DNA from 4 places in the Sodalis sp. C49 genome. Region 1 is predicted to be linked to each of the others. Evidence: predicted binding sites of a transcription regulator. Region 1 holds the regulator's gene; each other region holds the start of a gene.
What was found. The regulator CRP, encoded in region 1, controls carbon source genes, mostly activating them, when cyclic AMP is high. The targets are predictions, from matches to a motif close to ATGTGANNNNNNTCACAT.
Positions count from the first base shown of each region.

Region 2: the regulator CRP is predicted to act here: its motif matches at 2,053-2,070, upstream of ABUK12_RS03915 (arabinose ABC transporter substrate-binding protein).
Region 3: the regulator CRP is predicted to act here: its motif matches at 2,022-2,039, upstream of ABUK12_RS09165 (YjcB family protein).
Region 4: the regulator CRP is predicted to act here: its motif matches at 1,599-1,616, upstream of adhE (bifunctional acetaldehyde-CoA/alcohol dehydrogenase).

Region 1 is NZ_CP163303.1:4,190,199-4,194,322, forward strand. Features, by position in the region: gene ABUK12_RS18760 (YccS/YhfK family putative transporter) at 1-793, opposite strand, end outside; gene crp (cAMP-activated global transcriptional regulator CRP) at 847-1,479, opposite strand; gene ABUK12_RS18770 (hypothetical protein) at 1,647-1,835, opposite strand; gene ABUK12_RS18775 (OsmC family protein) at 1,795-2,217, shown strand; gene ABUK12_RS18780 (phosphoribulokinase) at 2,850-3,719, opposite strand; gene ABUK12_RS18785 (YheU family protein) at 3,824-4,066, opposite strand.
Region 2 is NZ_CP163303.1:879,873-883,996, forward strand. Features, by position in the region: gene araA (L-arabinose isomerase) at 1-176, opposite strand, end outside; gene ABUK12_RS03910 (ribulokinase) at 250-1,935, opposite strand; gene ABUK12_RS03915 (arabinose ABC transporter substrate-binding protein) at 2,313-3,302, shown strand; gene araG (L-arabinose ABC transporter ATP-binding protein AraG) at 3,459-4,124, shown strand, end outside.
Region 3 is NZ_CP163303.1:2,036,112-2,040,235, forward strand. Features, by position in the region: gene ABUK12_RS09155 (DHA2 family efflux MFS transporter permease subunit) at 1-394, shown strand, start outside; gene ABUK12_RS09160 (efflux transporter outer membrane subunit) at 396-1,997, shown strand; gene ABUK12_RS09165 (YjcB family protein) at 2,108-2,395, shown strand; gene ABUK12_RS09170 (DUF1348 family protein) at 2,528-2,989, shown strand; gene ABUK12_RS09175 (TetR/AcrR family transcriptional regulator) at 2,990-3,565, shown strand; gene ABUK12_RS09180 (DJ-1/PfpI family protein) at 3,633-4,124, opposite strand, start outside.
Region 4 is NZ_CP163303.1:1,135,166-1,139,289, reverse strand. Features, by position in the region: gene adhE (bifunctional acetaldehyde-CoA/alcohol dehydrogenase) at 1-1,326, opposite strand, end outside; gene oppA (oligopeptide ABC transporter substrate-binding protein OppA) at 2,427-4,064, shown strand.

The sequences.
Region 1 (4,124 bases):
TAACCGCCTCGGCGTGGCTTTGCGCCACCAGTTTTTGTACTTCGTCCGGCTGGTGCAGGCTGACGGCGATATGCTCCTGCAAATCCAGCGCCACCTGGAAAGAACGCAGCAGGCGTTTGTACTGCAGCTGATCATTGGCCGACAGCATATAAAGCTGCTGGTATACCTGGGCAATCAGATCAATCACCGCCTGCTGGCGGGCAAACAGCGGCGGCAGGGCGGTTTCCGGATCGGTATGCTGTGTCAGCAGGGTATATTTCGCCTCGATATAATCCGCCAGCTCCCGATACAGCAGGCTAAGCGATTCCCGCATCGGCTGCTCCTTCCACAACCGGAACCACAGGGCGTTGAACAGCCCGTACCAGGCGGTGCCGGCAATATACAGCAGCGGCGGCACGGCGGGCGGCACATTGCCGGCCAGCCCCAGGGTAAAGATGGCGGCGATAAGCGCGGCGGGCAATAAACGGCCGTGCAGCGGGCTGATTTCACCGGTAACGCCGAACAGCAGCGCCAGGCCGAGCATCACCAAGGGCAACGGCACCGGCACGGCCAACAGCACCTGGATCAGCACGCTGCTCAGCGCGAACAGCACGCCGCCGACGGCCAGTCGCTTGAAAAACCGTTTATGCAGGGTATCGAGGCCGGCGATATTGCAGCAGGCAGGGACCAACGAAAACAGCAGGCCGTTTTGCAAGCTGCCGAATAACAGGCCGGCGGCCACCGGCAGGCATAGCACGATGGTTTGCCGCAGGGCATAGTTTACTTCAGGGTGGTAGATTAACCGGCGCCACATACTGTCAGCAAAAAAAGCGTGGTACGAAGCACCACGCCTGTATAACGGGGCTATCAGCGCGTGCCGTAAACAACAATGGTTTTACCGTGCGCGGATATAAGATTTTGATCTTCGAGCATTTTAAGAATACGTCCTACCGTCTCGCGGGAACAGCCGACAATCTGGCCGATTTCCTGACGGGTGATTTTTATCTGCATGCCGTCGGGGTGGGTCATGGCGTCGGGTTGTTTCGCCAGGTTCAACAGGGTTTGCGCTATGCGTCCGGTAACGTCCAGGAATGCCAGGTTGCCGACTTTTTCCGACGTTACCTGTAAACGACTGGCCATTTGCGCCGACAGGCGCATCAGGATATCCGGATTCACCTGAATCAGCTGCCGGAATTTTTTATACGAAATCTCGGCGACTTCACAGGCGGTTTTCGCCCGTACCCAGGCACTGCGTTCCTGACCTTCCTCGAATAGGCCGAGCTCACCGATGAAATCTCCCTGGTTAAGATAGGAGAGAATCATCTCTTTGCCTTCTTCATCCTTAATCAGCACCGCCACGGCGCCCTTAACGATGTAGTAAAGCGTTTCAGCCTTTTCACCCTGATGTATAAGTGTACTCTTCGATGGATACTTATGAATATGGCAATGAGACAGGAACCATTCGAGAGTCGGGTCTGTTTGCGGTTTGCCGAGAACCATTCGCTGTTATCCTCTTTTGTCATCGCTATCCCAGGTTCGGGACATCGTATTCCCTGTTACGGCGCTTGTATTATTCACTCTGACTCCGCGTTTAAACGGAGCGACGTAAGGGAACTTATTAGGGTCTGGTAATGTGATGTTCCGATCGATCTCTTGCCCTTTCATTATCATGAGGCCGATCCAGCCTTGTTTTTAGCATAGGTTTGAAGCAGTGTCTTCTGTTGTCTTGCTTCAGCATGAAGTATGTTCAGTAACATTGCCAGTTTTCCAACAAAAATGTAGTCTGCTGGAAAGCTTTTCATCAGGAGTATCATAATGCAGGCACGGGTCAAATGGGTAGAAGGGTTGTCTTTCATGGGCGAATCCGCCTCGGGCCACCAGGTTTTGATGGATGGGAACGCGGGCGAAAAAGCGCCCAGCCCAATGGAAATGGTATTGATGTCGGTCGGCGGCTGCAGCGCCATTGATGTGGTATCGATTTTACACAAAGCGCGGCAGGACGTCCGGGACTGCGAGGTCAAACTCACCTCCGAGCGCCGCGACGAGGCGCCGCGCCTGTTTACCCATATCAACCTGCATTTTATCGTCACCGGCGCCGGGCTGACCGACAAGGCGGTGGAGCGGGCGGTGACGCTATCGGCGGAAAAATACTGCTCGGTCTCACTGATGCTCGGCGCGTCGGTCAATATGACCCACAGCTTTGAAGTGCGCGACGAACACCACGCCCCAGCCGCCTAACCGGCCCGCCAACACCGCACTCCAACCCGGCGTGTTCAAGGGAGAGCGCGCCAATGGGGTCGAATCGGGCATGGTTTCTCTGCCCGACCGAGCGCCCCATGGCCCGGTATGCCCGCCAACACCGCGCTCAAACCCGGCGTGTTCAAGGGAGAGCGCGCCAATGGGGTCGAATCGGGCATGGTTTCTCTGCCCGACCGAGCGCCCCATGGCACGGTATGCCCGCCAACACCGCAGCGAATCCTGGCGTGTTCAAGGGAAAGCATGCCGATGGGGCCGAATCGGGCGTGGTGTTCCCGCCCGACCGAGCGCCCCACGGTATGGTAGGCCCGCCAACACCGCACTCAAACCCGGCGTGTTCAAGGGAGAGCATGCCGATGGGGTCGAATCGGGCGTGGTGTTCCCGCCCGACCGAGTGCCCCACGGTATGGTAGGCCCGCCAACACCGCAGCGAATCCTGGCGTGTTTAAGGGAGAGCATGCCGATGGGGTCGAATCGGGCGTGGTGTTCCCGCCCGACCGAGCGCCCCACGGTATGCTAGGCCCGCCAACACCGCAGCGAATCCTGGCGTGTTCAAGGGAAAGCATGCCGATGGGGCCGAATCGGGCGTAGTGTTCCCACCCGAGGCCTCGAGTTTACTTAATTTCCTTTCCTTCCAGCAACTGCTGTACCAGCGGCCCCATTATCAGCTCCATCGCCAGCCCCATCTTGCCCCCGGGCACCACCAGCGTATTAATATTGGAAATAAAGGAGCCTTGCAGCATCGCCAGCAGGTAAGGCAGGTCGATATGCGCCAGGCTACGGAAATGAATAACGACAAAACTTTCGTCAAGTGAGGGAATCGCCTTGGCGGCGAAAGGGTTCGACGTATCGACGGTCGGCACCCGCTGGAAATTGATATGGGTGCGGGAAAACTGCGGCGTGATGTAGTTAATATAATCCTCCATCGACCTCACCACCGAATCCATCACCGCCTCGCGCGAATGCCCCCGCTCGCCGGTATCGCGCACCAGTTTCTGGATCCACTCCAGGTTGACGATGGGCACCACGCCCACCAGCAAATCCACGTGCTTCGCCACGTCATGGCTATCGGTTACCACGCCGCCGTGCAGCCCCTCGTAAAATAACACGTCCGTCGGTTCCGGCAACGCCTGCCAGGGCGTAAAGGTACCGGGGATCTGGTTATACGGCACCGCCTCGTCATACGTATGCAGATATTTACGCGACTGGCCGCGGCCGGTATCGCCATACTGATGAAACGTATGCTCCAGCAGGCCAAAGTTATTGGCGTCCGGACCAAAGTAGCTGATATGGCGCCCTAAATCCCGCGCCTTGCGGATCGCCATATCCATTTCCGGCCGGGTAAAGTGATGAAAGCTGTCACCCTCCAGTTCGGCGGCGTGGATATTCAACTGCTGGAATATTTTACGAAACGCCAGGCTGGTGGTGGTGGTGCCCGCACCGCTGGAACCGGTAACGGCAATAATGGGGTGTTTTGTCGACATGGTAACCCTACGCTTGGTTGAATTGCGGCGTGAAGAAGTGCGCCCGGCATCAAGGCCCAGAAGTGAGTGTTAGCATATTTAGCGCTTAGGGGCCAGGGGCTTCGCTATTCGCCCGGCGTATCTCCGGCCTGGTCATTAAACCGGCCGCGCGGCATGATATTGATATTTTCATGCAGTTCCGACCAGACCACCACCGCCTCGCCGCTTATCAACTGGCGTTTTACATCCTCGACCTTTTGCGCCAGTGATTTCTCCTGCTCGCCATAATCGGTGCCCTCACGCAGTACAAAGGACTCGATCAGGTTATAGAGCGTGTCAGGATCGATTTGTTCCCAGGGAATAATCACGATATTGTGTCCCGATAGTCAATAAATCAAGGTGTTGAGTAAATTTCACCTGTTATGC
Region 2 (4,124 bases), 2.2 Mb from region 1:
TCATCGGGCGATTTGACCAAAGGTTTCAAGACCAGCTTAACCGGCAGGCCGGCCTCGTTATTAAGACCCTGGACCACCGTTTGCGCATGGTCGGCGACCTGGCGCAGGGTTTCCGGGCCATAAAGATGTTGACTGCCGATGACGAACCAGACTTCGTGCTGCTTAAAATTATCCATGATGACTCCTGTGCGTCTCCGTTTAAGGGAGGGGCCGGGCGGGCGCGTAGCGTGCCGCCCGGTAAATTATTAATCAGCGATCGCTGTGCGCCGCCGCCGCGTAAGCCGGTTCCGCAAGCTCGCTCCATTCCAAATAGCGCTGGTAGAGCCGCTCGAATTGCGCGACCCTGGCCGGGTCCGGCTGCAGGGTGCGTTCAATCCGACTGGCCATGGCCTGCTGCGCCACGGCGATATCCGGATAAACGCCGGCCGCCACCGCGCCGAAGATAGCCGCGCCGAGGGCGCAGCATTGATCGGAGGCCACCAGTTGCAGCGGACGATTCATCACATCCGCGCATACCTGCATGATAATCGGCGATTTGCGGGCAATGCCGCCCATCACCAGCACGTTTTCCACCGGGATGCCCTGGGTTTCAAAGCATTCCATGATGGCGCGGGCGCCGAAGGCGGTGGCGGCAATCAGTCCGCCGAACAGCGCCGGCGCATCAGTGCCCAGATTGAGGCCGGTGATCACGCCCTGCAGGCGCTGGTTGGCGTAAGGCGTGCGCCGGCCGTTGAACCAGTCCAGCACCACCGGCAGATGCTCAAGGGACGGTTCGCTGGCCCAGGCCTGCGCCAGCGCGTTCAGCATCTGTTCCTGGATACCGTCGAGAGCGGGTTTCAGGGCCGGGTTGTGTTGCACCGCCTGTTTCAGCGGCCAGCCCAGCAAACGTCCGAACCAGGCATAAATGTCGCCAAAGGCCGACTGACCGGCTTCGAGACCGATAAATCCCGGTACCACGCTGCCGTCGACCTGGCCGCAGATGCCGGCGATAGTGCGATCGCCCACACGCTGTTCGTCGGCGATAAGGATATCGCAGGTCGATGTGCCGATGACTTTAACCAGGGTATAGGGCTGCGCGCCGGCGCCCACCGCGCCGATATGGCAGTCGAAGGCGCCGCCGGCAATGGTAACGGTCTCCGGCAAGCCAAGCTTCTGCGCCCATGCGGCGGTGATGCGCCCGACCGGCGCTTCCGCGGTATAGGTATCGGTGAAGAGCGGATATTGCAGCCGTTCGGTCAGAACCGGATCGAGCGCCTCAAGGAAGTCTCGCGGCGGCACGCCGCCCCAGTCGGGATGCCAAAGGGATTTATGTCCGGCGGCGCAGCGGCCGCGCTTGATGTCCTGCGGCCGCGTGGTCCCGGACAGCACGGCCGGTATCCAGTCGCAAAGCTCAATCCAAGATACCGCCTGCCGGCGTACCTGGGCGTCCTGGCGGGTAATATGCAGGATTTTGGCCCAGAACCATTCAGAGGAGTACACGCCGCCGATGTAGCGCGTGTAATCCGGATGCGCGCCGTCGTGGCACAGCCGGTTTATCGCCTCGGCTTCTTCTATGGCGGTATGATCCTTCCACAGGATAAACATGGCGTTCGGGTTGTCGGCGAATTCCGGGCGCAACGCCAGTATCCGGCCCTCCTCATCAATAGGGGCGGGGGTACTGCCGGTGGTATCGACGCCGATGCCGGCGACGCGCAGGCGCTGGGCCGGGGTGAGGGCGTTTACCACAGCGCGGATCGCCTGTTCCATGGATTCAAGATAATCATTGGGATGATGGCGGAATTGATTGTGCGCGGGTTTGCAATACTGGCCCTCGCGCCATCGCGGGTACCAGACCACTTCGGTCGCCAGCTCTTTACCGCTTTGGCATCCTACCGCCAGGGCGCGTACCGAGTCGCTGCCGAAATCAAGCCCGAGGCTGATGGCCTCTTCATTCATGCTGTTCTCTCCTGTTTACCCGAAAACGGATGATGTGCACAACCATAAGGGGGTTTTGAGCCGGCCGTGAGGAGCGGTTGGCTGGAAGTATGCACATTCCTGTCGCTGATGGCTGAAATGTGATGGTGTTCAAAAACGCGCGGGGAGGTGAAATTTGCTGTATCTATGCACAAATCAGCTGTTATTGAGAACTGTGATAACGCTCTACATTTTAGTAACACATTAAGGCTAAAACTACTCCCGTCTAAAGGGCCTGGTCGGACTAACGGCGATAAATCCGCCGCTTAGACGTTCCAAGCGGATTCATCTTCCCGACTGATAACGCTTACACGCTTCAGCATTTTGAAGCGAGGCGATAAAAAATACCGGAGAGTTACATGCATAAATTCACTAAGGCACTGGCGGCAATCGGATTGGCTGCCGTTATGTCTCAATCGGCTATGGCGGAAAATCTGAAACTGGGTTTTCTGGTTAAACAGCCGGAAGAACCCTGGTTCCAGACCGAATGGCGTTTTGCCGATAAAGCCGGCAAGGACCTGGGATTTGATGTGATTAAAATCGCCGTGCCCGATGGCGAGAAAACCCTTAACGCTATCGACAGCCTGGCGGCAAGCGGCGCCAAGGGTTTTGTTATCTGTACCCCGGATCCAAAACTGGGCTCGGCCATTGTCGCCAAGGCCCGTAGCTATGATATGAAGGTCATTGCCGTTGACGATCAGTTCGTCACCGCCAAAGGCAAACCGATGGACACCGTTCCCCTGGTCATGATGGCGGCCACCAAGATTGGCGAACGCCAGGGCCAGGAACTGTGGAAAGAAATGAACAAGCGCGGCTGGAACGTGGCTGACACCGGCGTCATGGCTATTACCGCCGATGAGCTCGATACCGCCCGCCGCCGCACTACCGGTTCGATGGACGCATTAAAAGCCGCCGGTTTCCCGGCAAAACAAATCTATACCGTCCCGACGAAATCCAACGATATCCCTGGCGCCTTTGACGCCGCCAACTCACTGCTGGTACAGCATTCCGGCGTGAAAAACTGGCTGATCATCGGCATGAACGACAATACCGTGCTCGGCGGCGTGCGCGCCACCGAAGGCCAGGGCTTCAAGGCGCCCAACGTTATCGGCATCGGCATCAACGGCGTGGATGCGGTGAGCGAACTCTCCAAGGTCAATGCGACCGGCTTCTACGGGTCTCTGCTGCCAAGTCCGGACGTTCACGGCTACAAGAGCATCCAGATGCTTAACGATTGGGTAACCAAAGGCGTTGAACCGCCCAAATTCACCGAAGTGACCGATGTGGTGGTCATTACCCGCGACAACTTTAAAGAAGAATTGGCGAAGAAAGGGCTGGGCGGTAAATAACCGCGGCGCCTGTTTCCCGGGACGGCTATGCGCCGTCCCTGTCCATGACGATGTCATTCATCAAGAGGATGTGCAAGTGTCAGCCAAGACCCCTGATGGTTACAGCCGTGGGATTGCCGGCGCACCGTTCGTATCAGTTAACGCGAGGATGTGTTCATGACAATTCAGACACCCTATCTGTCGTTTCGCGGCATCGGAAAAACGTTTCCCGGCGTCAAGGCGCTGGATGATATCAGTTTTGACTGCTATCCGGGCCAGATCCACGCCCTGATGGGCGAGAACGGCGCCGGCAAATCCACGTTGCTGAAAATTCTCAGCGGCAGCTATACGCCGACCCAGGGTGAAATCCTTATCAAAGGCCAGCCGGTCCATTTTAATTCCACCGCCGATGCGCTGGATGCCGGCGTCGCCATTATCTACCAGGAGTTGCACCTGGTGCCGGAAATGACCGTGGCGGAAAATATCTACCTCGGCCAGTTGCCCAATAAATACGGCATGGTTAACCGCGCCATCCTGCATTATGAAACCAAACTGCAGTTGGAACACCTGGGGCTGGATATCGCGCCGGACACACCGCTCAAATATTTGTCCATCGCCCAGTGGCAGATGGTGGAAATCGCCAAGGCGCTGACCCGCAATGCCAAAATTATTGCCTTTGACGAGCCGACCAGTTCGCTGTCGGCGCGTGAAATCGAACAGCTTTTCCGGGTGATCCGCGAACTGCGGGCCGAGGGCAGGGTAATACTCTACGTGTCGCACCGTATGGAGGAGATTTTTACCCTCGGCGATGCCATCACGGTATTCAAGGACGGCAAGTACGTC
Region 3 (4,124 bases), 2.2 Mb from region 1:
CACGCTGGCACCGCGGCTGAATGCAGACGCCTCGGCGCTGTTTACCATGTTCCGCAACGTGGCGGGGTCGGTGGGCATTTCGCTGTCCACCGCGGCCATCACCGAGCGATCCCAGGCCCATAGCGCCGCCATGGTGCATAATATGTCGCCGCTTAACGAACAGTTTCAACAGACGCTGAACCGCACCGCGGCGGCAATCCGCGATTTTTCCCACCAAATAGGCGATCCGATGCAGCTGGCGACCGGCCAGATGTATCAGCAGATGATATCCCAATCACGGATCCTGGCGTATATCGACGTCTTTTCCCTGTGCGCGGTGGTGGCGTTTATCCTTATACCTTTTTGTCTGTTGCTTTCGCCCGTCAAGAGCGAAGGCAATGCGGGAGCACATTGATATGCCGGTTTGTTTCCTGGCCGCCCGGCGGCGGCATCGCTCATTGATAGGGCGTTTCAGTCTCGGCGTGGCGCCGTTCGTCCTGGCCGCCTGCGCGGTAGGACCGGACTATCAGCCGCCCCATCCCGTCACCCCCGCCGCCTTTGCGCCGGCCGGCGATAAATCCGGCGCCGCGGTCACGCTGGCGTCGCAGCCGGACCCGTCCTGGTGGCGCAGTTTCAACGATCCGCAGCTCGACAGCCTGATCGCGCGCGCCATCGCCGGCAACCTTTCGCTGCAACAGGCGGTGCTGCGCATCGCCGGCGCGCGTGAACAAAGCGTGCAGGCGGGGGCGGCCGGTTTGCCCGCGGTAAACGCCAGCGCCAAGGCTACCCGGCAGCAGTTGGGCCTGAAGGGTGAACTTGAATCCTCCGGCGTCAACCTCAGCGATGAAAATACCAGCCCGGAGATTGCCTCAGGGCTGGATAGCCTGTTCAGGCCGGTCAATCTTTACCAGGGCAGTTTCGACGCCAGCTGGGAAATTGATCTGTGGGGCCGGGTACGTCGCTCGGTGGAGGCGGCGAACGCCCAAACCCAGGCCGCGGTCGAGGGACGCAACGACGCGCTGGTCTCGCTGGAGGCGGAGGTGGCGCGGACTTACCTGCAGTTGCGCGGCGCGCAGAGCGTGGCCGCTACCCTGGAAACACAAATTGCGGTGGCCCAGCAATCGGCGGAACTGACGCGCAGCCAGCAGCAGCACGGCCTGGCCCCGCAGTATGACGTGGAAAACGCCAACGCCCAGCTTGGTTCGCTGCGGGCGCAACTGCCCCAGTATGAAGCGCAGCAGCGCCAGGCCATGAACGGCCTGGCGGTGCTGCTGGGCCAGCCTCCCGGCACCCTGGATCACGAGCTGGCGCCCGTCAAACCCCTGCCGGCGGTTCCCGCGGCGGTGCCGGTGGGCGTGCCATCGACGCTGGCGCGCCGGCGGCCGGATATCCGCCAGGCGGAAGCCAACCTGCATGCGGCCACCGCCAATATCGGGGTTTCGGTGGCGCAGTTGTTTCCCGATCTGTCATTGACCGGGCAGTTCGGGATGCGCAATACCGATGCGGACTACCTCACCCACTGGAGCAGCCATTTTTACAGCTTTGGTCCCCAGGTTTCCCTGCCGATATTCCAGGGCGGCCGGCTGGTGGCCAGCGTGAAACTGTCGCGCGTACAGCAGGCCAATGAAGCGCTTGCCTATCGCCAGGCAGTGTTGACCGCCCTGCAGGATGTGGAAAATGCCCTGGTCAGCTACCGCACCGATCGGCAGCGGGTCGAGGGGCTGGAGCAAACGGCCGCCTCGTTGCAGAATGCCTTCGATCTCGCCAGCGCCAGCTATCGCCAGGGCATCAGCACTTTTATCAACGTGCTGGACGCCCAGCGGCAGCTGGCGCAGGCCCGGCAGCAGGCGGCCAGCGCGCGGGTGCAGACCGGCACAGATCTGGTGGCGTTATATAAAGCGCTCGGCGGCGGCTGGGAGCCGTATCAGAATATGACGCTGCCCGACTACCCGGTTTTTGGTCCGGCGGAGTCGGGAAACGCGCCGGTGCAATTGACTAATAAATCGCCACAATCTTAGGCGCAAGCACAAATCGGCCTAAAAATGTGTCTTGGATCACATATTTTTGTAGCGCAATGCAACCAAACAGGAGAAAATTACACCATCTTACAAATGGGGGGTGGGTTGTCATGGGTACTCTTGCCGCAGGCTTCGTGATGATGCGCTGGGAATTGCTCAGCGCGGTGATGATGTTTTTCGCCAGCACGTTAAATGTCTTTTGCCGTAAAAGCAGCCACAATGCGCTGGCGTTTATTTTCAGCGGCGTCGGCATCAGCATGGCCTGCTGGTTTGTCACCGGACTGCTGGGTATCACGCTGTCGGTTGAAATGGTCTCCTGGCGCGAAGCCTGGGATAACCTGAAAGATATCGCCACGTATGTGGTTTCCCATACGCCGCCGGAATGGCAGGTAAACTGACCGTCTCCGCCGGCCGTCCCCGGGCGGGGTAGTAGCGCTGACCGCTCCCTGCCCGCGCCACAAAAATAGCTTGCCCGGCGCTGTACCGATTGGTACAGTCAGGATTCCCGTTCTCCTGACAAGGCATCCATCATGGCAAACCTGGTCCCTCCCTTTACCCCTGACACCGCCGCCGCTAAAGTCCGTATGGCGGAGGACGGCTGGAACAGCCGCGACCCGCAGCGCGTATCGCAGGTGTATACCCTTGATACGCAATGGCGCAATCGCGCGGAAATCGTCACCGGCCGCGACGAGGTGGTGGCGTTCCTGACGCGTAAATGGGCTAAAGAACTGGATTATCGGCTGATTAAGGAACTGTGGGCGTTTACCGGCGCGCGCATTGCGGTGCGTTTTGCCTATGAATGGCATGACGACAGCGGCAACTGGTTTCGCTCCTATGGCAACGAAAACTGGGAGTTCGATGCCGCGGGGTTAATGGCCCGCCGTTTTGCCTGTATCAACGATCTGCCCATCGCCGACGGCGACCGCAAGTTTCACTGGCCGCTGGGACGGCGCCCGGATGATCACCCCGGTCTGTCCGACTTTGGCCTCTAGATGACCGACCACAACGCGGATAGCGCGGCGCTGGTAGCGCAAATAGCCGACGTTTTCCGTGAATGCGGCTTCGAGGGCGCGTCCCTGAGCCGTATCACCGAACGCACCGGCCTGGGCAAAGGCAGCCTGTACCACTTTTTTCCCGGCGGCAAAGACGCCATGGCGGCGGCGGTGCTCACCCAGGTCGAGGCGTGGTTTCACCGCCACATTTTCCAGCCGCTGGCGCGGGATAACGCGCCGGACGCGCTTGACGGCATGTGGCGGGCGGTGGATGCGTATTTCCTGTCCGGACAGCGCATCTGCCTGATGGGGGCCTTTGCCCTGGACGGCACGCGCGATCGATTTGGCCATGCTATCGGCGTGTATTTCCACCACTGGATAAGCGCGCTGCAACAGGCGTTGCAACGGGCCGGCGTCGCAGTTCCGGCGGCGGGCGAACTGGCCGAGGACACCGTCGCCGGTATCCAGGGCGCGTTAACGCTGGCGCGAGCCATGAATGACACCGATCTGTTTATCCGCGGCACGCGGCGGCTGCGGGCACGGCTTATGCTCGCCATACCCTTTCACCATCCTTGATGCCGTCTTGCGTGCCGGCACGGCGGATCGGACCTGTCCGCCGCGCGGCATGGCCGCCTGCGGGCGGTTATTTTCCGTCCCGGGCGGCGAACATGGCGCGGGCCGCTGCTGCAACCACGGGTTGACGCGTCGCCACAGTGGCGGCGATACGCGCCGCCACCGGTTCCCGCACCGATCCGGGGGCGGTTTCCGGCCGGCCGGCGTTAAACGGCGGCGCCGGCGCGTATTCCAGTCCCAGCTGGATAGCCTCGGCGGTCGCCTGGTCGAAGACCTGGTTAATCACCGCCAGCGCAAAATCCATGCCCGCGGTTACGCCGCCGCCGGTGATGATATTACCGTCCTGCACCACGCGGCCCGCGTCGGGTATGGCGCCGAACAGCGTTAACAGATCACGCCAGGCCCAGTGGCAGGCGGCGCGTTTACCCACCAGCAGCCCCGCAGCGCCCAGGATCAGCGACCCGGTACACACCGAGGTGATATAGCGGGCGCCGCCGGCCAGCCGGCGGATATCGGCCATAAACACCGGGTCCGCTATCATCTCGGTACTGCCAGCGCCGCC
Region 4 (4,124 bases), 2.5 Mb from region 1:
TTTCTTGTTGATGAGATGCTTGACCCCGACATTCTCGGAGATCGAGTTCCCGCCCCAGGAACCACAACCCAGCGTCAGGGATGGCGCCAGCTTGAAGTTATAGAGGTCGCCGATACCCCCTTGGGAGGCCGGGGTGTTGATCAGGATGCGCGCGGTCTTCATCTTGTCGCCGAAAAAATTCACGCGTTCAGGCTGGTTATCCTGGTCGGTGTACAGACAAGAGGTATGGCCGATGCCGCCCATCTCCACCAATTTTTCCGCTTTGATCACGGCGTCTTCGAAATTCTTGGCGCGGTACATGGCCAGCATCGGCGACAGTTTTTCATGGGCGAAGGGTTCTGAGTCGTCCACGACGGTCACTTCACCGATCAGCACCTTGGTGTTGCCCGGCACTTTGATGCCGGCCATATCGGCAATCTTCGATGCCGCCTGGCCGACAATGGCCGCGTTAAGCGCGCCGTTTTTCAGGATGATGCCCTGAACGGCCTTCAGTTCCTCGCCGCGCAGCATATAGCCGCCATGGCTGGCGAAACGTTCGCGTACGGCGTCATAGATTTCGTCGACCACGATAACCGACTGTTCGGAGGCGCAGATGACGCCGTTATCGAAGGTCTTCGACATCAGGATGGACGCTACCACGCGTTTGATGTCCGCGGTTTCATCCACCACGACCGGGGTGTTGCCGGCGCCGACGCCGATGGCAGGCTTGCCGGAGCTGTAGGCGGCCTTGACCATGCCCGGACCACCGGTGGCGAGGATCAGGTTGACCAGCGGATGATGCATAAGCTGGTTGGATAATTCCACGGTCGGCTCGTCTATCCAGCCGATGATGTCTTTCGGCGCACCGGCGGCGACAGCGGCCTTAAGCACGATTTCCGCCGCGCGGTTGGTGGCGTTCTTGGCGCGCGGATGCGGCGAGAAAATGATGCCGTTGCGGGTCTTCAGACAGATTAACGCCTTGAAGATAGCCGTCGATGTCGGGTTGGTGGTAGGCACGATACCGCAGATGATACCGATGGGTTCGGCGATGGTGATAGTGCCGAACGTATCGTCCTGGGCCAGGATGCCGCAGGTTTTTTCATCTTTATAGGCGTTGTAAATATATTCGGAGGCAAAATGGTTTTTAATCACTTTATCTTCGACGATGCCCATACCGGATTCGGCTACGGCCATCTTGGCGAGGGGGATGCGCGCATCGGCGGCGGCCAGGGCGGCGGCGCGGAAAATTTTATCCACCTGCTCCTGGGTAAAATTGGCATATTCGCGCTGGGCTTTTTTGACGCGTTCTACCAGCGTATTAAGTTCAGCGACATTAGTAACAGCCATAATGCTCTCCTAATAAATGTTAAAATTTTGGGTTAGATTGTTAAACTCTTTAAGTAAAAAGCCTGCCCGCCTCGCCCACAAAGATATATATGACTAATATTATATCAGTTAGTCTATCTGCCCAATCAGGGATATGCATTGGCACAATGAGCTTTTTACTTAATGAGTTTCTTCAATCACCTACTTTAACAAAAAATTCAGTTAAATTGCCGCTTTTTTATGCTTACCCGGCTTTGCGTTAAAGGGATCTTAAAGAGTATTACCGCAGTTATATGTGATACATATCACAAATTATGCATGCTGACTCCATTCAGCAGGGAGGGGTAGCCGCAAAAGTTACACAGGTGCCTTAATTACGTTAACCGATGAAATGTCGGGATAAATACGATTACAATTAATTAACAAACTGGCTGCAAAATTCGCCCCAAATAGCGATTTACCGCCGGGGGAGAAAGCAAAACGGCAGGCCGCCAGAAAAATCCACCTTAACATTGCCTGCCTAACCCCGCGCAGCGATGCTCATAACGGTCAGCATCAAAATAGGACAAAACATGCACGGAATTGGCCAAAATGCACCATAAAGCATCAGCGTATATTAACTGCGCAATGGGATTTTGTCGGCATAATGGGAAATTAATCGTGCTTTATTTCAAAACGATAGCGGGTTTTATCGGAATTTTCCGGATTTTTTTTCAGCCTAAGCGGCAAAGGGTCTTGTCACAATGCTACTCAGATGTTATTAGTGTTTATTCACGCATCATTAGGCGTTTATTCTCTTTACAGGCCATAAATTGACCTTATGTGTTTTTATGTAACAAATGATTAAATAATAATTATTTTTCCATGTAAGGCTGATATTTTTTGATGCCATGATAACTGTAAATAACTTCTTGCCAGGCCTGTGTCCCACCCGATTGCTGTTTTTGCCGGCGCCGCGCCGGCTTGTTTCCTTTATAGCCTTCACCAATAAGGAATACCGCTTCTTTGCCTTGTGGTTTCGTTCACCATAATTGGCGTGGGAGTTGTCATACCCGTTTAACGGGAACCTGCGTGCCGCAAAGCCGGGGCCACGCAATAATAAAAACTGGAGTGCACTGATAATGACCAACATCACGAAAAAGACACTGCTGGCGGCGGGCATCATTGCCGCACTGGGCGTCGTGTCGGTAGGATCCTCTTTCGCCGCGGACGTTCCCGCCGGCGTGCAGCTTAGCGACAAACAGGAATTGGTGCGCGGCAACGGCGCCGAAATACAGTCCCTCGATCCCCATAAGATAGAAGGGGTGCCGGAATCCAATATCAACCGCGATGTGCTGGAAGGGCTGACCATTAACGACCTGTACGGCCATACGCAGCCGGGCGCCGCCGAAAGCTGGGAGACCAAGGACTCGAAAGTCTGGATCTTCCATCTGCGCAAAGACGCCAAATGGTCCAACGGCGATCCGGTGACGGCGCAGGATTTTGTCTATAGCTGGCGTCGCCTGGCCGACCCGCAGACCGCGTCGCCGTATGAAAGCTATCCGCAGTACGCCCATATCGTGAATATCGATGAAATCATTGCCGGCAAAATGAAACCCGATACCCTGGGCGTTAAGGCCGTGGACGATAAGACGCTGGAAGTGACCCTGAGCCAGCCGGTGCCTTATTTTCCTAAATTACTGAGCAACCCCGCCATGTCGCCGGTGCCGCAAAAGGTGGTGGAGCAGTTTGGTGAAAAATGGACCCAGCCCGCCAATTGGGTCGGCAACGGCGCGTATAAAGTAAAGGATTGGGTCGTCAACGAGCGTCTGGTGCTGGAGCGTAGCCCGTCCTATTGGAATAATGCCAAGACGGTGATCAACCAGGTGACCTACCTGCCGATTTCCTCGGAAGTAACCGACGTGAACCGCTATCGCGCCGGCGAATCCGATATGACCTATAACAATCTGCCGATCGAATTATTCCAGAAGCTGAAACGCGAAATCCCGAAAGAAGTGCATGTCGATCCGTATCTGTGTACCTATTATTATGAAATCAATAACCAAAAGGCGCCCTTTACCGATGTGCGCGTGCGCACCGCGCTGAAACTGGCGCTGGATCGCGATATTATCGTTAACAAGGTCAAAGCCCAGGGCGACTTGCCCGCCTTTGGTTTTACGCCTCCGTATACCGACGGCGCCAAGCTGACCCCGCCGGAGTGGTTTGGCTGGAGCCAGGACAAACGTAATGCCGAAGCGCGTAAGCTGCTGGAGCAGGCCGGCTACACCAAGGATAAGCCGCTGACCTTCGATTTATTGTACAATACCTCCGATCTGCATAAGAAACTGGCGATTGCCGTTGCGTCGATATGGAAAAAGAACCTGGGCGTGGAAGTCAAGTTGGTAAACCAGGAATGGAAAACCTTCCTCGATACCCGTCACCAGGGGACCTTTGATGTATCCCGCGCCGGCTGGTGTGCCGATTACAACGAACCCACCACCTTCCTGAACATTATGCTGACCAATGGTTCGAGCAATACCGCCCATTACTCCAGCCCGGCCTTTGATAAGCTGATTGCCGACGCCGTCGACGCCAAGAGCGATGATGCGCGCACAACCTTGTATCAGCAGGCTGAACAGCAACTGGATAAGGATTCCGCCATCGTTCCGGTGTATTACTATGTGAACGCCCGGCTGGTGAAACCTTATGTTGGTGGATATACCGGTAAAGATCCGCTGGATAATGTGTATGTAAAAGACCTTTACATCATCAAACATTAACCAGGCGTAATGGATGACAACAGGGCAGGGTCTTCACGGGCCGTGCCCTGTTTTTCCTGT